One region of the Microbacterium lushaniae genome, then DNA from elsewhere that is predicted to be linked to it. Evidence: predicted binding sites of a transcription regulator. Region 1 holds the regulator's gene; the other holds the start of a gene.
What was found. Region 1 encodes LexA, which represses DNA repair genes until DNA is damaged. Its sites were predicted from a motif close to TCGAACANNTGTTCGA; they were not measured.
Positions count from the first base shown of each region.

Region 1 (11,982 bases):
CGAAGGAGTGCACGAAGTAGAACCGCTCCGACTCGATTCCGGCGAACAGGCGCGAGCCTTCGCCCGCCTCGACGGTGTTCCAGCCCATGTGCGGCAGCACGGGAGCGTCCAGCTCGGTCACGACACCGGGCCACTCCCCGAGCCCCTCGGTGTCGACCCCGCGCTCCACGCCGCGCCCGAACAGCACCTGCATGCCGACGCAGATCCCCAGCACGGGACGACCGCCGGCCAGACGGCGTTCGATGACCTCGTCGCCGCGGCTCTCGCGCAGCGCTTCCATCACCGCCCGGAATGCGCCCACCCCGGGAACGACCAGTCCATCGGCGTCGCGGATGAGGCCGCGGTCGCTGGTCAGGCGTGCGTCGGCGCCGGCCGCGGCCAGCGCCTTCACGGCGGAGTGGACGTTGCCCGAGCCGTAGTCCAGGACAGCGACGACCGGCCGGTCGGTCACAGTGCGCCCTTGGTGCTGGGGATGCCTTCCACGAGCGGGTCCAGCGCCTTGGCCTGGCGGAACGCGCGCGCGAACGCCTTGTACTCCGCTTCGGCGATGTGGTGGGCGTCGCGACCCTCGAGCACCCGCACGTGCACCGTGAGGCCGGCGTGGAAGGCCAGCGCCTCGAAGGTGTGCCGCACGAGGGAGCCGGTGAAGTGGCCGCCGATGAGGTGGTACTCGAAGCCGGCCGGCTCGCCCGTGTGGACGAGGTAGGGACGGCCGCTGATGTCCACGACGGCCTGCACGAGCGCCTCGTCCAACGGCACGAGGGCGTCGCCGAACCGCGTGATGCCGGCCTTGTCGCCGAGGGCCTGACGGATGGCGTCGCCGAGCACGATCGCGACGTCCTCCACGGTGTGGTGGGCGTCGATGTGGGTGTCACCGGTGGCCCGCACGGTGAGATCGGTCAGCGAGTGCTTCGCGAACGCCGTGAGCAGGTGATCGTAGAACGGCACGCTCGTGGAGATGGAGCTCGTCCCCGTGCCATCCAGATCGAGTTCCAGCTCGACGGTGGACTCGCTCGTCGCGCGTCGCAGAGTCGCCGTGCGCGGCGCGCCTGATGCGGTCATACCTTCGATCCTACCGAGGCGAGCGCGTCGAGGAACGCGGTGGTCTCCTCCGCGGTGCCGGCGGTGACACGCAGGTGATGCGGGATGCCGACGTCGCGGATGAGGATGCCGCGGTCGTACAGTTCCCGCCACGTCCGGGCGGGGTCGTCCACGCCGCCGAACAGGACGAAGTTGGTCGCCGAGTCGTAGGGCGTGTACCCCAGGGCCGAGAGGGTCGCCGACATGCGGTCGCGCTGCGCGACGATCTCATCCACCATCCCGAGCATCACCGGCGCGTGCGCGAGCGCCGCCAGGGCGGCCGCCTGCGTGAGACCGCTCAGGTGGTAGGGCAGGCGGACAAGGCGCAGCGCGTCGACGAGCGCGGGGTCGGCGGCGAGGTACCCGACGCGGGCCCCGGCGAAGGCGAACGCCTTGCTCATGGTGCGGGACACGGCGAGGCGCTCCCGCCCGGGGAGGAGGGTCAGCGCCGAGCGCTCGTCGCGGGGTGCGAACTCCTGGTAGGCCTCGTCCACGATGACGATGCCGTCCGTGGCGTCGTACACGGCCTCGACGACGTCCAGGCCCATGGGGGTACCGGTGGGGTTGTTCGGTGCGCACAGGAAGACCACATCCGGCTGCACCTGCGCGACCTGCGCCGCAGCCGACTCGGGCGACACGGTGAAGTCGTGGGCGCGCTCACCGGCGATCCACTGCGCGCCGGTGCCGCGCGTGAGGAGGGGGTACATCGAATAGGTGGGCGCGAAGCCGAAGGCGGTCCGGCCGGGCCCGGCGAAGGCCTGCAGGAGGTGCTGCAGCACCTCGTTGGACCCGTTGCCCGCCCAGATCTGCTCGGCTGTGAGACCGTGCCCCAGGTAATCGGCGAATGCCTCCCGCAGGGCGGTGAACTCGCGGTCGGGGTATCTGTTGATCTCGCGCAGCGCGCGGGCAACCGAGTCGAGGATGTCGTCGGCGACCTCCTGGGGCACCGGGTGCGTGTTCTCGTTGACGTTCAGAGCGATGGGCAGCGGCGCCTGCGGTGCGCCGTACGGCACGAGACCGCGCAGATCGTCGCGGAGCGGGAGGTCGTCCAACCGGGTCGTCATTCCTCCCATGCTACGGCGAGGCGCTGACCTATGACTGCGGCGCGTACTCCAGCGGAATCGCCAGGCGCTGACCGGCCGAGACGCTGGAGGACTCCAGCACGTTCAGTCGCGTGATCTCCTCGACGACGTCCCGCGGGTCGGCGTGAGGGGCGAGGTCCTGCGCGATGGACCACAGGGACTCCCCCGACATGACCGTGATCTCGGTGAAGGTACCGGCCGTCGCGCCGCCCTCGGCGGACGCCAGGGCGCTCCCGCCGCCGAGCACCGCCACAGCGATGGCGACCGCGGCGGGGAGTGCGGCCAGACCCGCCAGCAGCCGGCGGCCGCGCGCCGTCAGACGCAGACGGGTGGTGGGGGCGACGCTCGCGATGGTGGCCATGGCTCCTCCTCTGGCGGAAGGTTCGCATCCGATCCTCGGCCGGGAGGGCCGGATGCGAACCTGTATTCCGAATCTATCTTCGATACTGTTCGTCTGTCAATCGTTTCTGTTATCGATACGGATCGAACGCGACACGCGTGGTGTAGCGGGATCTGCAGCGCGATACCGGATACGGTTTCGACAACGGAAGACCATCACGGACCTCCGACATTCGAAGACCGGTGCCATGGCGGGCACGGGAGGGAGCACGAGAATGACCGACGCGACCGCTCGCGACAAGCCGCAGACACGCCGGCGAAAGAGCCTCAGCGACAAGCAGCTGGCGATCCTCGAGGTCATCCAGCGCTCGATCGCGCGGCACGGCTATCCGCCGAGCATGCGGGAGATCGGTGACGCCGTGGGCCTGAAGTCGCTCTCCAGCGTCACCCACCAGCTCAACCAGCTCGAACTCAGCGGCTATCTGCGCCGCGACCCGGGCAAGACGCGCGCGATGGAAGTGCTCATCGACCTGCCCGGCACCGCCGCGGAGAACCCCGCCGACACCGCCCCCGCCCTCGGCGACGCCGCCTTGGTGCCGCTGGTGGGACGCATCGCGGCGGGCGTTCCCATCACCGCGGATCAGCAGGTGGAGGAGATCTTCCCCCTCCCCCGCCAGCTCGTGGGCAAGGGCGACCTGTTCATGCTCAAGGTCTCCGGCGAATCGATGATCGACGCGGCCATCTGCGACGGCGACTGGGTGGTCATCCGGTCGCAGGCGACGGCGGAGAACGGTGAGATCGTCGCGGCGATGCTGGACGGGGAGGCGACGGTGAAGACGTTCCGCCGTCGCGACGGCCACACGTGGCTGCTGCCGCGCAACTCCGCCTTCGAGCCGATCCTCGGCGACGACGCCGTCGTCCTCGGCCGCGTCGTGGCGGTGCTGCGCGCCGTCTGACCGGCACGCACCGGGCGCTCGGCACGGCGACTCCGTGGGCGGGCGCGACGCGGCGCCTAGGCTGACGGGATGCCGACTCCCCTGCCCTTCGGATCCTGGCCGTCTCCCCTGTCCGCCCAGGCCGTCGCGACGGCCTCGCCCCGCATCGACGGGGCCCGTTTCGTCGGCGACGAGATCTGGTGGGGCCAGACGGTGCCGGAGGAGGGCGGCCGGACGACCGTGCGGCGCCGCACGGCGGACGGCGCCGTGGCCGACGTCCTCCCCGCCCCCGGCAGCGCCCGCTCGCGCGTGCACGAGTACGGCGGCGGAGCGTGGGAGGTCACCGACGACGGCGAGCTCGTCTACGTCGAGAAGGCCGACGGCCGCGTCCGGATGCTGCCACCGGGGGGCGAGCCGCGGGCGCTGACGCCGCCGCGCGAGGGGGTGCGCTACGGCGGGCTGCGGATGCAGGCCGGCATCCTGCTCGCCGTGCGCGAGAGCGACCGCGACGCCCGCACGCCGCGGCGCGACATCGTGGCGATCCCCCTCGACGGCTCCGGCGCCGCAGATGACGCCGCCGTGCGCAGCCTCGTGGCCGGCAGCGACTTCGTCGCGCAGCCGGCGCTGTCCCCCGACGGCACGCGGCTGGCCTGGATCGCGTGGAACCACCCGGACATGCCGTGGGATCGCACGCAGCTGCGGGTCGGCGCCCTCGAAGACGGCGTCGTCCGGACCTGGACGGTCATCGCCGGCGGCGACGGCTCGGCTCCCCTGCAGCCCGAGTGGACGGCCGATGACGAGCTCACCTACCTCGATGACCGCACCGGGCGGTGGAACGTGTGGCGCACGCGCCTGGATGGCACGCCGCATCCGCTCGCCCCCGCCGACGCCGACACCGGCGGCGGCCTGTGGGTCCTGGGATCGCGCTGGTTCGCACCCGTGGACGGCGGATTCGTCGCGGTGCGCACGCACGGCGCCGACGAGATCGTCGCCGTCGTCGGGGGCGGCGTGCGGACGCTCCCGGTCCCCGTGACCTCCGGCGCCCTCGTGGAAGACGCCCGCGGGCGCCGCGTGCTCGTCTCCGGCTCGGGGACGGTGCAGCAGAGCGGACTGTGGCTGGTCGACCTCGACACCGACGCGCCCGCCGCGCTCGTCACCGGCGGTGCCGCCGTGCTGCCGGAGGAGTGGATGCCGCGCCCGCGGGCGGTGACCACCGATGGCCCGCGCGGCCCCGTGCACGCCTTCGCCTACCCGCCCACCAACCCCGAGCACACCGGCATGCCAGGGGAACGCCCGCCCTATCTCGTTCTCGTGCACGGCGGACCCACCGCCCACGTCGGACCTGCCGCATCCGCCAAGACGGCGTACTTCACCAGTCGCGGCATCGGGGTGCTCGATGTGAACTACGGCGGTTCCACCGGCTACGGTCGCGCGTACCGCGAGCGGCTGCGCGGCCAGTGGGGGGTCGTCGACGTCGAGGACGTCGCCGCCGCCGCGAGCGCGCTCGTGGCGCGGGGCGAGGCCGACGGTGCACGACTCGCGATCGACGGCGGGTCGGCGGGCGGGTGGACGGTGCTGGCGGCGCTCGTGGGGACGGATGTCTTCTCGGCCGGCGTCGCCCGTTACGCCGTGGGTGACGCCCGCACCCTCGCCGAGGACTCGCACGACTTCGAAGCCCGCTACCTCGACGGGCTCATCGGCCCGCTGCCGGAGGCGGAGGAGGTCTACCGCGAGCGGTCGCCGCTGAGCCGCCCGGAGGGATTCACCGTGCCGCTGCTGATCCTGCAGGGCGCGGAGGACGCGGTGGTCCCCCCGGCGCAGGCCGAGGCGATCCGCGACGCGCTCGTGGCCCGCGGCATCCCGCACGCCTACGTGGTGTACGAGGGTGAGGGGCACGGCTTCCGCCGTGCCGAGACGATCGTGCACGCCCTCGAGAGCGAGCTGGCCTTCCTCGGGCAGGTGTTCGGGTTCGCCACGCCGGGCGTGCCGCCGCTCCCCCTGTCCTGACCCGGCCGGTTCGCCGAGAGTGCATCACCTCGGCGAATCCGCACCGGATCCCGTGCACTCTCGCCGAGGCGATGCACTTTCGCCGTGCGGGGCACGGGTCAGGAGGCGAAGGGTGCCAGCTCTGCGGCGAGGCGCTCGCCCACGTGCGCGTGCAGGAACGTGCCCTCGGCGCGGTGCTCCTGGGCCAGGATGAGGCCGGAGTCGTGCGCCGCGGAGATCAGATCGCCGCGGTCGTACGGGACGACCGCGCGCACCTCCACCGCCGGCAGCGGCAGGGCGTCCTCGATCGCGGCGCGAAGCTCCCCGATGCCCTCGCCCGTCCGGGAGGAGACGAACAGCGCGTCCGGCTGCAGCCCGCGCAACACCAGCCGCGTGTCGGGATCGAGCAGGTCGGCCTTGTTGAACACGACGATCTCGCGCGTCGAGCGGGCACCGACATCGCCCATGACATCGCGCACGGTCGCCAGCTGCGCCGCCGGGTCGGGGTGGGATCCGTCCACGACGTGGACGATGACGTCGGCGTCGCCGACCTCCTCCAGCGTCGAACGGAACGCCTCGACCAGCTGGTGGGGCAGGTTGCGGACGAAGCCGACCGTGTCGGTGAGCGTGTAGACACGGCCGTCGGCGGTCTGCGACCGGCGCACCGTGGCATCCAGCGTCGCGAACAGGGCGTTCTCCACCAGCACACCCGCGCGGGTGAGGCGGTTGAGGAGACTCGACTTGCCGGCGTTGGTGTAGCCGGCGATCGCGACGGCGGGGATGACGTTGCGTTTGCGCTCGGCGCGCTTGGCCTCGCGCGCGGGCGCGAAGTCGCGGATCTGGCGGCGCAGCAGCGCCATGCGCGTGCGGATGCGGCGGCGGTCCAGCTCGATCTTCGTCTCACCGGGACCGCGCGAACCCATCCCGGCACCGCCGGCGCCGACCTGGCCACCGGCCTGGCGGCTCATGGAGTCACCCCACCCGCGCAGCCGCGGCAAGAGGTATTCCAGCTGCGCGAGCTCGACCTGCGCCTTGCCCTCGCGGCTCTTGGCGTGCTGGCTGAAGATGTCGAGGATCACCGTCGTGCGGTCGATGACCTTGACCTTCACGACGTCCTCGAGGGCGCGCCGCTGGCTGGGCGCGAGCTCGGTGTCGGCGATCACGGTGTCGGCACCGACGGCCACGACGATGTCACGCAGCTCCTGCGCCTTGCCCCGCCCGACGTACGTGGCCGGGTCGGGATGCGGCCGCCGCTGCAGCACGCCGTCCAGCACCACGGCGCCGGCGGTCTCGGCCAGGGCCGCCAGTTCGCGCAGGGAGTTCTCGGCGTCCTCCTGCGACCCCTGGGGGTGCACGCCCACGAGCACGACGTTCTCCAGGCGCAGCTGGCGGTACTCGACCTCGGTGACGTCTTCGAGCTCGGTGGAGAGCCCGCCCACGCGTCGCAGCGCTGCGCGCTCCTCGCGGTCCCACTGCTCGCCGTCGGTGTCGCCGTAGGCGACGGTGGTCTCGTCCTGCAGCGCCTGAGCGGCTCCGAACACGCGGACCCCCGAGCGCGCGTCGGCGTGCGCGAGCACCCGCTCCACGGGATCCGTGTCCGCCGCGTGCGTGCCGGCGACGGGCGCGTCCTGCCCGTTGCGGGGTGTGGTGGTGTCCGTCATCTCATCCTTTTCCGCGGAATCCTGCGCCCGGCTGGTGTCGGCCGGCACATCCCTGCACTCTAACTCTCCCCCTGCGCCGATACTCTTCCGCTACGCTCTCGGCATGGGGAGCGACCACTACTTCAGCGCGTCGCCTTCGAGCCCCTCTCAGTTGCGCCGCATCCGTGTCTCGCTGGCGGGACAGGATCGGGAAGTGACGACGGCGTCTGGAGTCTTCAGCCCCGACCGGCTCGACGCCGGTACCGCAGTGCTGCTGTCCCACACGCCCCCGCCGCCCTCCGGCGGCCATTTCCTCGATCTCGGCTGCGGCTGGGGCCCGATCGCGTTGACACTTGCACTGGAATCGCCGCGCGCCACGGTGTGGGCGGTCGACGTCAACGAGCGGGCCCTGGACCTTGTGCGGCGCAATGCCGAGGAACTGGGACTCCCCAACGTCAACGCCGTGCGCCCCGAGGATGTTCCCGACGACGTGAAGTTCCGCACCATCCGCTCCAACCCGCCGATCCGGGTGGGCAAGAACGAGCTGCACAGCATGCTCGAGCGCTGGATCCCGCGCCTGGACGAGCGATCGGACGCGTGGCTCGTGGTGCAGCGCAACCTCGGCTCCGACTCGCTCCAGCGGTGGCTGGCGGCGACGTTCCCGCGCGGGTACGGCGTGCACAGGGCGGCGACGGGACGCGGATACCGCGTGCTCAAGGTCCGCCGCCACGGAACGCCGGAGACCGGCACCATCGAACTGCCCTGATCAGGCGAGGGTGACCTCGCCCGAGAAGACGAGGGATGCCGGGCCTGACAGCAGCACGTCGCCCGCGCGCACGCGGACCCCCAGGCGCCCGCCGGGAACGTCGACCATCCAGCGGTCCGGCGCCGCCGGTCCCGCCCAGTGGCGCACGGCCAGCGCCGCGGCGGCGACGCCCGTGCCGCAGCTGAGGGTCTCCCCCACGCCGCGCTCGAACACCCGCATCCGCAGGCTCCCCACTCCATCGCGCACGAGCGGGTCGGCAGGGACCACGAACTCGACGTTGGCACCGTGGCGGGGCGCGGGCTCCAGCATCGGCTGGTAGGCGAGGTCGAGGCCGTCCAGCTCGGCGCGGGAGGACAGTGCCACCACGACGTGCGGGTTGCCGACGTCCACGCCCACGCCCGGGCGTGCGACATCCAGCCCGCGGGCCCGCACGAGGGTCTCCGCCGGCTCGATCGCGAACGCGCCGAGGTCGACCTCGAAGCCGTCATCGCTGCGAGTGAGGGTCTTCACGCCGGCTCGCGTGCCGATGCGCAGCCCGTCGTCGATGCTCGCGAGCCCGGCGTCGACCAGGTACTTCGCGAACACGCGTGTGCCGTTGCCGCACATCTCCGCCTTGGAGCCGTCGGCGTTGCGGTAGTCCATGAACCACTCGGCACCATCGGCGGTTGCGCCCTCCGCCAGGGCTCGCGAGCGCACGACCCGCAGCACGCCGTCGGCGCCGATGCCGAAGTGGCGGTCGCACAGCGTCGCGACCTGCGCGTCCGACAGGTCGAGGTCGCCCTCGGGATCGGCGATCACGACGAAGTCGTTTCCGGTCCCGTGGCCCTTGGTGAAGGGGAGCGTGAGCGGCATCGGACCAGTCTATGGGGCGGTCGCGCCGGCCAGCGCGGCCGCGTCGGCCGTGCGCGCGTCGACCCACGTGAGGTCGGCGTAGCGGCGGAACCACGACACCTGCCGTCGCGCGTAGCGGCGGGTCAGCGCCTGCGTCTGCGCGATCGCCTCCTCGGCGGTGACCTCGCCGCGCAGCTGGGCGAGCGCCTGCGCGTAGCCGATCGCCCGCCGCGCGGTCACGCCCTTCTCGAGCCCGCGTTCGCGCAGCGCGTCGGCCTCCTCGACGAGCCCTGCCCGCCACATCCCCTCCACGCGGGCGTCCAGCATCGCGACGAGCTCGGCGCGCTCGATGTGCGCGCCGATCACGTGCGTGGCCGGATGCCACGGCGCGGGCCGATCGGGGAGGGCCGCGCCGTGGGTGGCCTCCCCCTGCGCGAGCACTTCCAGCGCGCGCACGATCCGACGGCCGTTGGCCGGGTCGACGCGGGCGGCGGTGGCGGGATCGGCCGCGCGCAACCGGGCGAAGAGGGCACCGGCACCGTGCTCGGCCAGTTCCGCCTCCAGTCGCGCGCGCACCTGCGGGTCACGCGGGGGGAAGCGGAAGTCGTGGATGACGGCCGACACGTACAGCCCCGAGCCGCCGACGAGGATCGCATCGGCGCCGCGCTCGTGGATGCCGCGGATCGTCGCGCGCGCGGCATCCTGGTACCACGCCACCGCCGCCTCCTCGGTGACCTCGAGCACGTCCAGGAGGTGGTGCGGTATGCTGCGGCGCTCGGTCACGGGAAGCTTCGCCGTGCCGATGTCCATACCGCGGTACAGCTGCATGGCGTCGGCGTTGACGATCTCCGCCCCGCGGCCCGACGCGATCAGCGCCTCGGCGAGGGCCAGCGACAGCGCGGACTTGCCGGTGCCGGTGGCCCCGACGACGGCCCATAGGCGCGGCGTGCTCACTCTCCGACGCGAAAGACCGGAAGGCCGAGCGACACCGGACGCGGGCCGGATGCCGCGGCCGGCACCGCCGGCACGGCGCACGATTCGGCCTGCGCACGATCCCACGCGTCGCCGGCGCGGGTACGCCGCACCCGCAGCGGTGCACCGTCGGGGCTGTCGGCCAGCAGGTGGAACGGCGCGGCGTGGGTCACGACCGCCGTCACGACATCGCCGGGTCTCGGGACGGCGGAGCCGGCGGGCACCTCGACGTGGACGAGCCGGTTGTCCTCGGCCCGGCCGGTGAGACGGTGGGTGGCGGCGTCCTTCTTGCCCTCCCCCGTGGAGACGAGGATGCGCACTTCGCGCCCCAGTTGACGCTGGTTCTCTTCGAGCGAGATCCGCTCCTGCAGCGCGATGAGCCGCTCGTACCGCTCCTGCACGACGTGCTTGGGCACCTGGTCGGGCATGGTCGCAGCGGGTGTGCCGGCACGGATGGAGTACTGGAAGGTGAAGGCGCTGGAGAATCGCGAGGCCGCCACCACGCGAAGGGTGTCTTCGAAGTCCGCATCGGTCTCGCCGGGGAAGCCGACGATGATGTCGGTCGTGATCGCGGCGTGGGGCATCCGCTCGCGCACGCGGTCGAGGATCCCCAGGAACCGTTCGCTGCGGTACGAGCGCCGCATGGCCTTGAGGACGCGGTCGCTCCCGGACTGCAGCGGCATGTGCAGCGACGGCATGACGGCAGGGGTCTCGGCCATGGCCGCGATGACGTCGTCGGTGAACGCCGCCGGATGCGGGCTCGTGAACCGGATGCGCTCGAGTCCGTCGATCTCCCCGGCCGCCCGCAGCAGTTTGCCGAACGCCAGCCGGTCGCCGAACTCCACGCCGTAGGAGTTCACGTTCTGCCCGAGCAGCGTCACCTCGATCGCCCCGTCGTCCACCAGCATCCGGATCTCGCTGAGGATGTCGCCGGGACGGCGGTCCTTCTCCTTGCCGCGCAGGCTCGGGACGATGCAGAACGTGCAGGTGTTGTTGCAGCCGACGGAGATCGAGACCCAGCCGCTGGCGGCGGAGTCGCGCTTGGTGGGCAGCGTCGAGGGGAACACCTCGAGGGATTCGAGGATCTCAAGCTCCGCCTCGCCGTTGTGGCGGGCGCGCTCGAGCAGGTTCGGGAGGGAGCCCATGTTGTGGGTGCCGAACACCACGTCGACCCAGGGCGCCTTGTCCAGGACGGCCTGCTTGTCCATCTGCGCCATGCACCCGCCGACGGCGATCTGCATGCCGTGATGCACATCCTTGCGGGACTTCAAGTGCCCGAGGGTGCCGTACAGCTTGCCGGCGGCGTTGTCGCGCACGGCGCACGTGTTGATGACGATGACGTCGGCTTCCTCGCCGGCCGCGGCGCGGACGTAACCCGCGCTCTCGAGGGAGCCGGACAGGCGCTCGGAGTCGTGCACGTTCATCTGGCACCCGAACGTGCGCACCTCGTAGGTGCGGGGGCGGCCGTCGAGGTCGCTCGCGGCCGCGGACGGCGCGATGAGCGTGGGAGCGCTGGAGGGGGCAGACATGATGCGAGCCATTCTACGTTCGGGCGGCGGCGCCCCCGGTGGTCAGCCCCCGGCGGTCACGGGAGGAACGGTTCCAGGAACCGCTCGAGGTGCGACGCGTAGCCCTCCGGATCGACGTTCCAGCTCTGGATGTGGCCCGCTCCGGGCACCGGGACGTACTGCGCCTTCGGCAGCGATGCGGCGAAGTCGGCACTGTCGGCGTGCGGGACCAGCGGGTCGGCGAGACCCTGGAACAGCAGGACGGGCAGCCGCTCGAACGCCGCCGTCTGGTCCAGTTCGTCCAGCGGTGTCAGCGACAGGTCGCCCCGCCATTGCACGACGAGACGCACGAGCGGTGCGAGGGCGCTGAGGTGCAGGCGCTCGGCCTGTCCGTCGATCACCGCCGACCAGTCGAGGACGGGAGCATCCAGCACCAGGCCGACGACACGGTCGGCATGGTGCGACTCGTGCAGGAAGCGCGTGACGATGCTGCCGCCCATCGAGTCGCCGTAGAGCACGAACTTCTCCGCGCCGCGCTGGAGGGCGTAGTCGGCGGCTGCCTCGAGGTCACGCCACTCGCGCTCGCCCAGGCTGATCAGCCCGTTCGGGCTCGGCGGGGCCCCCGCATCGTTCCGGTAGGAGATCAGGAGCGTGGGCAGACCAGCGTCTGCGAGGGTGACCAGTGGGCGCAGGCCGCTCTGGCGCACACCGTCGATCCCGTGCACGAACAGCACCCACGTGTCGCCCTCGCCTTCGACGAGCCACGCGGGCATCGCGCCGAGCTCCCCCTCGATGTCCACGTCCTGGAAATCGATTCCGAGCGCGGTGCGCGGATCGCCGGTC
Region 1 is NZ_CP044232.1:1,279,870-1,291,851, reverse strand. It holds gene hisH (imidazole glycerol phosphate synthase subunit HisH) at 1-451, opposite strand, end outside; gene hisB (imidazoleglycerol-phosphate dehydratase HisB) at 448-1,062, opposite strand; gene F6J85_RS05955 (histidinol-phosphate transaminase) at 1,059-2,144, opposite strand; gene F6J85_RS05950 (LysM peptidoglycan-binding domain-containing protein) at 2,173-2,523, opposite strand; gene lexA (transcriptional repressor LexA) at 2,777-3,457, shown strand; gene F6J85_RS05940 (dipeptidyl-peptidase 5) at 3,527-5,443, shown strand; gene hflX (GTPase HflX) at 5,542-7,083, opposite strand; gene F6J85_RS05930 (class I SAM-dependent methyltransferase) at 7,187-7,828, shown strand; gene dapF (diaminopimelate epimerase) at 7,829-8,680, opposite strand; gene miaA (tRNA (adenosine(37)-N6)-dimethylallyltransferase MiaA) at 8,690-9,613, opposite strand; gene miaB (tRNA (N6-isopentenyl adenosine(37)-C2)-methylthiotransferase MiaB) at 9,610-11,160, opposite strand; gene F6J85_RS05910 (alpha/beta hydrolase family protein) at 11,217-11,982, opposite strand, start outside.

Region 2 (11,982 bases), 1.5 Mb from region 1:
CGGCGCCGCGATCGTCGTCGGCGAGGTGGGCCGGCGACGCCACGGCGGAGCGCGCATCTTCTCGCCCACGGCGGCGCTGTGGGCACCGGCATGGGTGGTGGAGCGCGGCGTCACCTCGTGGGCGGCCGTCGTGCTGTGCGCGCGCGGCGGTGTGCGCTACGCCGACCAGCGGCTCTCGCGCGCCGCGACCCCGCTTGGCGTCCTCCGCGCGCGCCATGCCGGCGCGGCGTCGTCGCCGACTCCGTCGGCGCAGTCATCCGCGGCGCCGGTGGCGGTCAGGGCTGCAGCACGACCTTGATGCAGCCGTCCGCCTTGCGCTGGAACGTCTCGTAGAGCCGGGGCGCCTCCTCCAGCGGCGCGCGGTGCGTCACCAGTTGCTCGGTGCCCAGCGGATCGGAGGGATCTTCCACCAGCGGCAGCAGATCGTCGATCCAGCGCTTGACGTTGCACTGCCCCATCCGCAGCGTCAGCTGCCTGTCGAACATCGTCTTCATCGGCAGGAGGTCGGCGTCGCCGGCGTAGACGCCGCTGATCGAGACCGTGCCGCCGCGGCGCGCCATGTCGATCGCCGAGTGCAACGCGGCCAGCCGGTCGACTCCCGCGCGCTTCATCAGGGGACGCGCGAGCGCGTCAGGCAACGCGCCTATGGCCTGGTGCGCGAGGTGCACACCGGGGCTGCCGTGGGCTTCCATGCCCACCGCATCGATCACGGCGTCGGCGCCGCGGCCTTCCGTCGCGTCGCGGACGCGCTGGAGGGCGTCGTCGTCGTCCCATGCCTCCACTCCGAACCGCGCCGCCATTTCACGCCGCTCGGGCACCGGATCGATCCCGATCACGCGGTGACCGCGGTGCACGCCGATGCGTGATGCGAACTGACCGACCGGACCCAGGCCGAGCACGACCAGCGTGCCGTTCTCGGGCAGGTTCGCGTACTCCACGCCCTGCCACGCCGTCGGCAGGATGTCGCTGAGGAAGAGGTACCGGTCATCGGGCAGTTCCTTGCCCACGAGCACCGTGTTGTATTCGGCCAGCGGCACCCGGAGCATCCCGGCCTGTCCGCCGGGGACCTGACCGTACAGCTTGGTGTAGCCGAACAGCGCCGCGCCCGACCCGTACTCGGTCACCTGCGTCGTCTCGCACTGGGATTGGAGGCCGGAGCGGCACATGAAGCAGTGCCCGCACGCGATGTTGAAGGGCACGACGACGCGATCACCGGGTGCGAGCGTCGTCACGTCGGAGCCGACTTCCTCCACGACGCCCATCGCCTCGTGCCCGAGGATGTCGCCCGGGTCCAGGAACGGGCCGAACAGTTCGTACAGGTGCAGGTCGGAGCCGCAGATGGCCGTCGATGTGATGCGCACGATCGCGTCCGTGGGCTGTTCGATCCGCGGATCGGGCGCGTCCCGAACCTCGACCTTGCGCTTGCCCTGCCATGTCAGTGCCCTCATGCCGTCTCGCCCCTTCGCTCGCGTCGTCCGCGGTCCGTCCTCGAGCCTGTCGGTGCCGCACGCCCGTCGAGAGGGGATTGACACCCCCGCGGGCCGTCACTACGGGCGACCTCCCGCGAGGCCTGCGAGCGCCGCATGCATTCATGGGAATACGTGTGCCGGTGCGGCGGTTGAGGGAGGCATGCAGCGATTCGGCACCCTCTCCTTCGGCCACTACGGACCCCTCGGCCGAGGTCGGGAGCTGACCGCCGGCGACATGCTCCACCAGGCGGTCGACCTCGCGCAGGGGATGGACGATCTGGGCGTCAACGGCACGTACTTCCGCGTCCATCACTTCGCCCGCCAGCAGTCCTCGCCGATGCCGCTACTGGCGGCCATCGCCGCACGCACACGGAATATCGAGGTCGGCACGGGCGTCATCGACATGCGCTACGAGAATCCCCTCTACCTCGCCGAAGAGGCCGCCGCACTCGATCTGCTCAGCGACGGCCGCCTGGCGCTCGGGGTCAGCCGCGGCTCACCCGAGACCGTCGTGCGCGGCTACGAGGCGTTCGGTTACACCGGCGCGCAGGACCCGCGCGGCGCCGACCTCGCACGCGAGCACTTCGACCTGTTCCTCCGTGCCATCGAGGGCGAAGGCCTCGCGGACGGCGACCCCTCCAGCCCGTTCGGTGGCGCCGTGGGCCGGCAGCGAGTCGAACCGCACTCTCCCGGTTTGCGCTCGCGCGTGTGGTGGGGTGCCGGCAATCGCGACACCGCCGCCTGGGCGGGGCGGATGGGCGTGAACCTGATGTCGTCGACCCTCCTCACCGAGGCGGACGGGCGCGAGTTCGACCTGCTGCAGGCCGATCAGATCGACGGCTTCCGCGCCGCGTGGCGGGAGGCGGGGCACCCCGGAACGCCCCGAGTGTCGGTCAGCCGGTCGATCTTCCCCATCACGACGACCGAAGACGCGCTGTACTTCGGCCGAGCCGGCGAGGGGGGCGGCATCGGCATGATCGACGGGTTCCAGGCGACCTTCGGCAAGACCTACGCCGCCGCGCCGGACGTGCTCGTCGAACAGCTGCAGCAGGACGCCGCGATCGCCGCGGCCGACACCCTCATGCTCACGATCCCCAGCCAGCTCGGTGTCGAGTTCAACCTCCGCGTGGTCGAGTCGTTCGCGAAGCATGTTGCTCCTGCGCTCGGCTGGACGCCGAACTCCGATGGACCCGTTCAGGGCGCTGCGATTTAGGCGTTGCCGGACGCGTTCACGGCCGAGCGGCGCTCAGCGGGTAGCGGGTCCCGGGAGTACCTGAGTCGCCCCTTCGTCACAGCGATGGCGAGGCACGCAAGACCAAGTGCCGCGGGCCAGTTCGATGAGACCGGCGCGCCTTCGAAGGTGCCCGCGGCGAAGAGCGCCCAGTTGACACTGTTGTGACCGAGGATCACGAGAAGTATCGAACCGCGAGACCCGTTGGCGAGCCAGGACAGCACAACGGACAAGCTGACGACGAGAACGAGATACGCGAGAAACTGGCTGGGATCCTGTCGCGCGGTATCCCACTCGCTCGTCAAGAACAGTGGCGCATGCCAGAGACAGTGGATGACTCCAAGAACAAGGGCCGCGATCAAGGGGTGCAGCCGCTGCTGGAGTCTGGGAAGAGCGAAGCCCCTCCAGCCGGGCTCTTCTTGAAGTGGTCCGCCGAGAATGTAGACGAAATAGGTGCTTGCCAAGAGAATCACGGTCGTCATCCCGGCGTCTTCGACGGCGAATGCGAAGCCAGGCACGAGGAGATACCCGAGTCCTGCGGCTATCGGGATGAAGACAAGCGCGAGCATCCACCAGAAAGGCCGACCACGCAGTTGGAAGATGCGGCGTTGGAACCGGCGAAGGCCCTCGCGGCCCTCCGTCGCCCGCACGATTATGAACGCCGCCGCGAATGGACCCGCGAACAACCCGAGCTGGTTGATGCCTGCGACTGCAGCAAACGGCAATTCGAATGGCAGAAGCCCGATACCGCTCCGGGAGAGCCACCACGGGCTCCAGCCGATCCATGAGCCGAGAAAGGCCAGAACAAAGAACGAGACGAGGGGGTGCCGTCTGAGCATTGCGATGTGAGTCTCTTTCAGTAGTCGGGATTCTGGACACAAGGCTCTCCCGACCAGCCGAACGAGAAGTCACCCACACGCACACTATCGGCGGTCTGATCGTCGGGCCCAATGTAAAAAATTCTTGACAGGGAGGTCGCGGCATCCAATACTGAGCGTGTCAAACATTCTTGACACCCGGAGGAGGGTGACGTGGTCTATCAAGAACGCAACACGTGGTCGCAGCTCATCATCACGCTCGTGGCGATGACGGTTTACGTCATCGTGATCCTGCACGCGGCCGGCGGTGGACCGCTCGCCGACGTGCACTGGTGGCCGATCATGCTCTGGACGATCCTCGGCAGCATCGTCGGCTCGATCGTCCTCAGCATCGTGTGGGGCATGATCGCCGGTGTGCGCGACCCCGACGGCGTGGGCGCGGCAGACCTGCGCGACCGCGACATCGCCCGCCTCGGATCCCGTGTCGGTCAAGCCTTCATGGTCATCGCCGGACTGGGCGTGATCGCGCTGTGCGCGCTCGAGGTGTCCTGGTTCTGGATCGCGAACACCATGTTCTTCGGGTTCGCGCTGTCGGCTTTCATCGGCGGCATCGCGCAGGTCGTCGCCTACCGCCGGGGACTGGTCTGATGGTCAAGCCCACGAAGGTGGTCAACGACATCCGAGCCCTGCGCGAAGCCGCGGGACTCACCCAGGCCGAGCTCGCCCGCCGCATCGGCGTGACGCGGCAGACCCTCATCGCCATCGAGCAGGGCAAGTACTCGCCCACTCTGGAGCTGGCCTTCCAGATCGCCCGCGTATTCGGGACCCCCCTGGACGCGGTGTTCCGCTACCCCGAGGAGGAGACCTCATGACCACGCACGCCACAGCCGCGCCCCCCACCATGACCGCGTGGGCACAGCACCGCTACGGCGATGCCGAAGCCGTCGCGCCCGAAGAGGTGCCGGTCCCCTCTCCGGGTCCCGACGACGTGCTGGTGCGCGTCCATGCGACCGCGCTGAACTCCGCCGACGCCCGGGTCATGCGAGGAGACCCGCTGATCCTGCGCCTGGCATTCGGGTTGCGCCGCCCGCGGACCGCGGTGCAGGGCCGCGACATCGCCGGCACGGTCGTCCGGGCAGGCGCCGCCGTCACGACGCTGCAGGTGGGCGACGCGGTGCTGGGCGAGACCACCGGCGGCGGGCTCGCACCCTTCGTCGCAGTCCCCGCCGCGCGGCTCGTCCTCCGCCCCGAGGGCCTGGACGACCTCGTCGCGGCCACGCTGCCGATGGCCGGCGGCACGGCGTGGCAGGCGCTCGCGCTCGCCGGGCTCGAAGGCGACGCTGCCCGCGGGGCGCGCGTGCTGATCGTGGGCGCCGGCGGCGGGGTGGGGCACTTCACCGTTCAGCTGGCGGCGCTCCGCGGAGCCCAAGTCACCGCGCTGGCTGGCCCCCGTGCGCTTCCCGTGGTCACGGCGCTGGGCGCGACGACCGGGCTCGAGCACCGGCGCACCGACCTGTCGCAGCTCACTGCGGCATCCTTCGACGCCGTCGTCGTCATCGCCGGCGATCATCCGCTGCGGCAGCTGCGTCGCCTCGTCGTTCCCGGCGGCACCGTGGTTCTCGTCAGTGGCGGCAGCCGCCCCGTGACCGGCCCGCTGGCGGTGATCCTTCGCGCCATGGTGCTGTCGGTGTTCGGGTCGCGGCGCCTGCGGCCGCTCGCAGCGACGGCGAAGCCGGAGATCACCGCGGAACTGGCACGCCTGGCGGCCGCGGGCGACATCACCCCGCACATCGAGCGCGTGTGGCCGCAGACGCAGGCCCGTGCCGCGCTGGCGCACATCGACGCGGCGCACACGGTGGGCAAGCTGGTCGTGCGCGGCCTCTGAGGGCAGCCCGCCCGGCGTGGAGTTCAACCTGTGCGTGGCCGAATCGTTCGCCAAGTACGTCGTACCTTCGCCGGGGTTGGAAGCCGAATGTCGGAGGTACGTTCTAACCTCTTCCCATGAGCACAGATGCCACCCACTCGGCGGACGACGCCGACGAGGGGCTCGAGGCGCTCTGGGAGGACAACCCCGAGCCGGCCGGCGTGCTGGATCCGCTGGACCTCGTGACCGAGGTGTCGACGATGATGGCGGTGTTCGCGGCGCAGCGGTTCGAACGGGTCGAGGCGATGCATCGAGCAGCGCTCACCGAGGTGACCACTTTCCGCGGCGCCGGCCCGGAGATCATCGAGCGTTCGCTGCGCCTGGAGCTTGCGGCGGCGCTTCAGATGACCGAGCATGCCGCAGACCGGCTCCTGATCACCGCCGAGGGGCTCGTCGCCCGCTACCCCTCGATGCTTGCCTCGCTGCACGGGGCGCGAACGACCGAGCGTCACGCAGAGGTGTTCGTCGAACTCGTCGACACCGTCGAGCCGGCGCTCCGCGAGCAGGTGATTCCTCTCGCGGTCGAGCTGGCCGAGGCGCACCCGCTCGGCGCCTTTCGCCGCCTGCTGCGCAAGCTGGTGGAGATGGTCCGGGCGGCGACGCTCGAGGAACGCCACCGCGACGCGATCGCGCAGCGCCGAGTCGTCATCGAGCCGGCCGCCGACGGCATGGCGTGGCTCCTCGTTCACCTGCCGGCTGTGGAAGCCCACGCCGTCCACGACCGTGTCACCGCCATCGCCAAGGTGCTGGCGGCAGAAGAGGGTGAAACGCGCACTCTCGACCAGCTCCGCGCCGATGCCGTAGCCGATCTGCTCGTCGATGGGGTCGTCCGGGAGTACCCCACCGCCGCCCGTGGGATCCGCGCGACAGTCGCCGTCACCGTCCCGGCGATGGCGCTCCTCAATGACGAACTGGCCGGACAGAGCGAGCCGGCCGTCGTGGAGGGGGTCGGTCCGATCCCGATCGAGCGGGCACGGGAGCTGTGCGGCACGGCCGACAGCTGGATGCGGATCCTCACCCACCCCGAGACCGGGACGGTCCTCTCGGTGGGTCGCAGGAAGTACCGCCCGCCCGCCCCGCTTCGGCGCCTGGTCCGCTGGCGAGCCGATCGATGTATGGGCCCGGGGTGCGCGATGCCTGCCGCCCGATGTCAGATCGACCATCAGGTCGCGTGGGAAGACGGCGGACGAACAGAGCTTTCCAACCTCGCCCCGCTGTGCCAGGGCCATCACACCATCAAGCATCACGGCGGGTGGGTGGTGCGACAGCTCGCCGGCGGCGCGATCGAGTGGATCTCGCCCCTCGGCCGACGCTACGTCGAACAGCCCGAGCGACGGGTCCCGGTCTTCCGCGCCGCGTGAGACCTACCCCGTTCCAGCGCGACCGCCGGAGCCCGGGACGGTATGGGCTGCCCGCTCGGACATCAATAGCGTCGATGTCCCGTATACGCAAATCACTCTGACCCATATCGCAGGGCCGCTCATACGATGGCGACGAGGCACCCCCTCACCCCGCCCGACGACATCAAGGATGATGACCCTGGACAGCGACGCGACCGTGCGCACGCACGAGATGACGACCCTCGCTCCCGCGCTGACGATCAGCGACGTCGGGATCGGATTCCGGGGTGTTCGCGCTCTGGATGACGTGAGCTTCGACATCCCTCGCGGAGGAACCAGCGCGGTCATCGGTCCCAACGGCGCCGGCAAGACCACCCTCTTCAACTGCATCAGCGGCATCTACCGCCACGAGGGCGAGATCGCCCTGGCGGGACGCCCGATGAGGGACATGCCCGCCCAGGCGCGCGCGGTCGCCGGCATCGCCCGCACGTTCCAGACGCCCACCCTTCTGCCCGACCTCAACGTCTTCGAGAACGTGCTGCTCGGAGCGCACGGCGGAATGCGGGCGGGGATGTGGGCGGCCGCCCTGAGGATCGGCCGGGCGAGCCGCGAAGAGCGCGCCGTGCGGCTGGACGCGTGGGAGCTGATGGGCCCGCTCGGCCTCCAGCCGCTGGCCCTGGCCCCCGTGAGCAGCCTGGCCCACGCGGATCGTCGACGCGTCGAGATCGCCCGCGCGCTCCTGTCGCGCCCCCAGCTCCTGCTGCTGGACGAACCGGCCGCCGGCCTCAGCGCCGACGAGGCCGACGAGCTGCTCGGATTCATCGCGGAGTTCGGCGCCCACTCCGACATGACGAGCCTGCTCGTCGAGCACGACGTGGGGCTGGTCATGCGCGTCGCCCGATTCGTCGCGGTCCTCGATGCCGGGCGGCTGCTGGCCTCCGGAGACCCGGCGACCGTGTCGGCCGATCCGCTCGTGATCGCCGCCTACCTGGGTGCCGATGCACCCGCCGACGGGGAGCTGCCATGACCATGCTCATCGCCGAAGACCTGTGCGCCCGTTATGGCGGCGTGCAGGTGCTCCACGGCGTCGACCTGGCGATCGCGGAAGGCGAGATCGTGGCGCTTCTGGGCGCGAACGGCGCGGGCAAGACGACGCTGCTGCGGGCCCTGTCGCGTCAGGTCGCATCCTCCGGCGCGATCACGCTCGCGGGAACCCGCATCGACGGGCTGTCCACCGCACGGGTCGCGCGCCTGGGCCTCGGCCATGTCCCCGAGGGCCGCGGCACGTTCACCGAACTCACCGTCGAGGAGAACCTGCGCCTGGGCGCTCTCGCCCGCCCGCGGAACCTGCGCGCGCGCACGACCTCCGACCTGGAGCTGATCGCCGAGACGTTCCCCGTCCTGCACGAGATGCGGGCCCGCCAGGCCGGCGCGCTCTCGGGCGGCCAGGCGCAGATGCTCGCCGTCGCACGGGCCCTTCTCGCACGCCCTCGGCTGCTCCTGGTGGACGAACCGTCGCTGGGTCTTGCACCGCTGACGACGCTGGAGCTGTTCAACCGCTTCCAGTCGCTGCGCGACGCATGGTCGCTGACCATCCTGCTCGCCGAGCAGAACGCCCGCCTGTCCCTCCGGATCGCCGACCGGGCGATCGTCCTCTCCCGCGGCCGCGTCGCGCTGGAAGGACCGGCCACCGAGCTGCAGGACCACGACGCCCTGCGCGCCGCCTACCTCGGCGACGCGCACTCCCCGGCTGCGACCTCCTCGCCCGAAGGGGCACTCGATGACTGAGTTCTTCCAGATCCTGCTCGACGGCCTCACGACCGGAACGGTGTACGCGGCGCTCGCACTCGCCTTGAGCGTGGTGTTCCAGGGCACCGGGATGCTGAATTTCGCCCAGGGCGAGCTGGCCGTCGTCGCCGCCTTCATCGCGTACACGGTGCTGCTGGGCGGGATCCCGCCGTGGCTGGCGATCCTCATCGCCGTCGCCGCATCCGCGGTGATCGGGGCGCTCCTGCACGTCGTCGTCGTCCGCTGGGTCGACACCCGCAACGAAGGCGTCCTGATGGCGATGGGCGTCGCACTGCTGCTGGGCATCAGCGCCTTGGCGAGCATCATCTGGGGCACCGACCCCCGCAGCTTCCCGAGCCCCTTCGGGTCGGGCATCATCCAGTTCGCCGGCCTGCGGCTGACGTACCAGCAGGCAGGCGGTGCGCTGCTGGTGATCGTGGCGATGGCCCTGACCGCGCTGCTGTTCCAGAAGACGCCCATCGGACTGCGCCTGCGCGCCGTCGCGCAGAACGCACCGTCTGCGGCACTGCTCGGGCTCTCCGCACCGGTGTGGCTGGCCCTGGGCTGGGCGGTCGCCGGTGCCGTCGGGGCCGTGGCCGGAGTGGTGGCCGCACCGACGCTGGGGCTGTCGCCCCAGATGATGAACTTCCCCCTGCTCATGGCGCTGTCCGCCGCGACCCTCGGCGGCCTCACCAGCCGCGTCGGGGCAGTCGTGGGGGGCCTGCTGATCGGAGTGGTCACCGCGTTCGCGGGCCGCTACATCCCGTTCCTGGGCGGCGACCTCAACATCGTCGTCGCCTTCGTCCTGATCGTGATCGTCCTTCTGATCAAACCCGGCGGGCTCTTCGGAAGAGAACGGATGGTGCGCGCGTGACCCCTCCCGTCCCCTACCCGCTCGAGCGGCCGTGGTTCCGCACGCCGCGCGGGCTGGGCACCCTCGCCCTCCTGCTCATCGGCGTGTGCGTCCCGTTCCTGGTGAGCGACTACGACCTCTTCAACGCCACGCGCGTACTCGCGATCGCCCTCGGCGTAGCCGGACTGAACCTCCTCGTGGGCTTCTCCGGACAGATCAGCGTGGGGCACGGCGCGATCCTCGGCATCGGCGGCTACACGACGATGCTCATGATGCTGAACCTCGATGCACCGTGGCCCGTCGCTCTCGCCGGCAGCGTCGCCGTGGGACTGCTCGTCGGAGTCGTCATCGGGATCCCCGCGCTCAAGCTCGGCGGCCTCAACCTCGGCCTGTTCACGATCGCGATCGCCGCCGTCTTCCCGCTGCTGATGAACAGATTCAGCGATTTCACCGGCGGAACCGTCGGGCTGGCGCTGCCCACCTCCCCTTTCACCGCGCAGGCCGGCCTGACGTCCGCTCAGCTGGGCTATCTCTTCGCGCTGGCCTCGCTCGCCGGCACGCTGGGACTGCTGCGCAACATCACGACCGGGCGCTTCGGCCGCGCCTACGCCGCGGTGCGCACGAATCGCATCCTCGCGATGGCCAACGGGGTGCGCGTCCCACAGCTCAAGCTCATCGCGTTCGTGGTCAGCGCCGCCGTGGCCAGTCTGGCCGGCGGCATCCTGGTCCTCGTCCTCACGGTGGCAACCCCCGACAGCTACCTCCTGACGTTCTCGCTGATCCTGCTCATGGCCACCACCGTGGGGGGTAACCGGTCATGGATCGGCGCCATCGTCGGGGCCGCGATCGTGGTGTATCTCCCCGATTTCGCCAGCGACGTCCTGCCCGGCCAAGCTTCCGGCCAGTTCGCTCAGCTCATCTTCGCGGTGCTGCTGGGTGTGTGCCTGATCTTCGCGCCGGGGGGTCTGGCCGGCTGGAGCTCAACGCTCGCGCGGCGGATCGGTGGCCTCACCGTCCGCCGCGCACCCGCCACCGCCGGCGGCGCCCGCTCCGCCCCCGTGCGCACCGAACCGAGACCCGAATCACCACCCGCACTCACACGAAAGGAAGCGAATCGCTGATGAAGATGTCACGACGAACTCGCCCCACCCTCATCGCCGTCACCGCGGCGACCGCCGTCGCGCTGCTGCTCGGGGGGTGCACCGGCCGGCAGGCCGCGACCGAGCCCGACGAGGGAGCAGCCGACGACAGCCCGATCGTCATCGGCGCCAGCTGGCCGCAGAGCGGACCGCTGGCTGCAGCGGCCGCGGGCCTGCACGGCTTCCAGGCGTACATCGAGGCGACGAACGCCGAGGGCGGCATCGACGGCCGGCAGATCGAGCTCGTCACCGCCGACGACGGATACGACCCCGCCCGCCTCGCCGACAACCAGCGCAGCTTCGTCGAGAAGGACGGCGCGATCGCGGTGGTCAACTTCGGCGGCATCGCCGTCCCCGGCCGCCCCTACCTCAACGACAAGAAGGTCGCGCAGATCGCCCTTGCCGGCCAGACCCCCCTCAGCGACGTCGAGAACTTCCCGTACACGCGCGCCTTCTGGCCCGATGTCGCATGGGAGGGCGAGCTCCACGCGCAATGGCTGAAGGAGAACGCCCCCGACGCGGTCGTCGGGTTCATCGGCTTCAACAACGACCTGAGCGAGAGCCACATCGCCGGCCTGGAAGCCGGCGGCGTCACTCCGGCACAGGTGGCGACGGTCCCGCCCGGCACGGCCGACCTCAGCGCGCAGGTCAGCCAGTTCCAGGCGGCGGGGGTGAACACGGTCATCATCAACATCGGCGCTCCGACGATCGGTGCGGTCACGGCGTACATGGACGAGATCGGCTACGAGCCGACGCTCCTGCTCGCCGGCAACATGGCCGACTTCGTCACCGTCGTCGACCCGGCCGGCGCGGAAGCCGTCCGCGACGCGTACGCGTTCCACTGGGGCAAGGATCCGGCCGACCCGAAGAACGAGGAGGACGAGGCCACACAGGCCTTCGTCGCCGCGATGACCGAGCACGGCTATGAGAAGGACATCCGTCAGGCGCTGGCGTTCAACGGGTACGGTCTGGGCGCGGCGCTGGTCGAAGCACTGAAAGCGGCGCCCGAGCTCACAGCCGACGGACTCCTGGAGGCGTGGGACTCGATGGAGGACACCGCCAACCCGTACCTGCAGGACGGCATGACCCTCGACGCCGGCTTCGGCGGGCGCCTGATCTTCCAGGTGCAGCTGACCCAGTTCGACGGCACGAGCTGGCAGCCGCAGGGCGAGCTGATCGACCTGCGGGAACTGGGCATCGTCGAGTAGGCCGCGACGTTCACGCCTTGAAGTCGTCGGGGTCGACCTCGTCGAGGAAGCGACGGAGTTCGTCCACCTCCTCCTCCTCGTCCACCTGGTCGGGAAGGTCGGTCACCGCCTCGGGGACGCCCGCCTCAGCGAACACCGGGTCGGCGACCCAGATCGGTGCGTCCGTCCGCGAGGCGAGGGCGATGGCGTCGGAGGGGCGCGCGTCGATCACG
Region 2 is NZ_CP044232.1:2,748,431-2,760,412, forward strand. It holds gene F6J85_RS13190 (glycosyltransferase family 2 protein) at 1-298, shown strand, start outside; gene F6J85_RS13195 (zinc-dependent alcohol dehydrogenase) at 276-1,448, opposite strand; gene F6J85_RS13200 (LLM class flavin-dependent oxidoreductase) at 1,630-2,682, shown strand; gene F6J85_RS13205 (type II CAAX endopeptidase family protein) at 2,679-3,539, opposite strand; gene F6J85_RS13210 (hypothetical protein) at 3,732-4,166, shown strand; gene F6J85_RS13215 (helix-turn-helix transcriptional regulator) at 4,166-4,390, shown strand; gene F6J85_RS13220 (NAD(P)-dependent alcohol dehydrogenase) at 4,387-5,403, shown strand; gene F6J85_RS13225 (HNH endonuclease signature motif containing protein) at 5,520-6,803, shown strand; gene F6J85_RS13230 (ABC transporter ATP-binding protein) at 6,976-7,809, shown strand; gene F6J85_RS13235 (ABC transporter ATP-binding protein) at 7,806-8,570, shown strand; gene F6J85_RS13240 (branched-chain amino acid ABC transporter permease) at 8,563-9,444, shown strand; gene F6J85_RS13245 (branched-chain amino acid ABC transporter permease) at 9,441-10,544, shown strand; gene F6J85_RS13250 (ABC transporter substrate-binding protein) at 10,544-11,770, shown strand; gene F6J85_RS13255 (bifunctional nuclease family protein) at 11,781-11,982, opposite strand, start outside.
Region 2: F6J85_RS13225 (HNH endonuclease signature motif containing protein) is a predicted target of LexA. The motif match lies at 5,494-5,509, and genes of this name have one in related genera.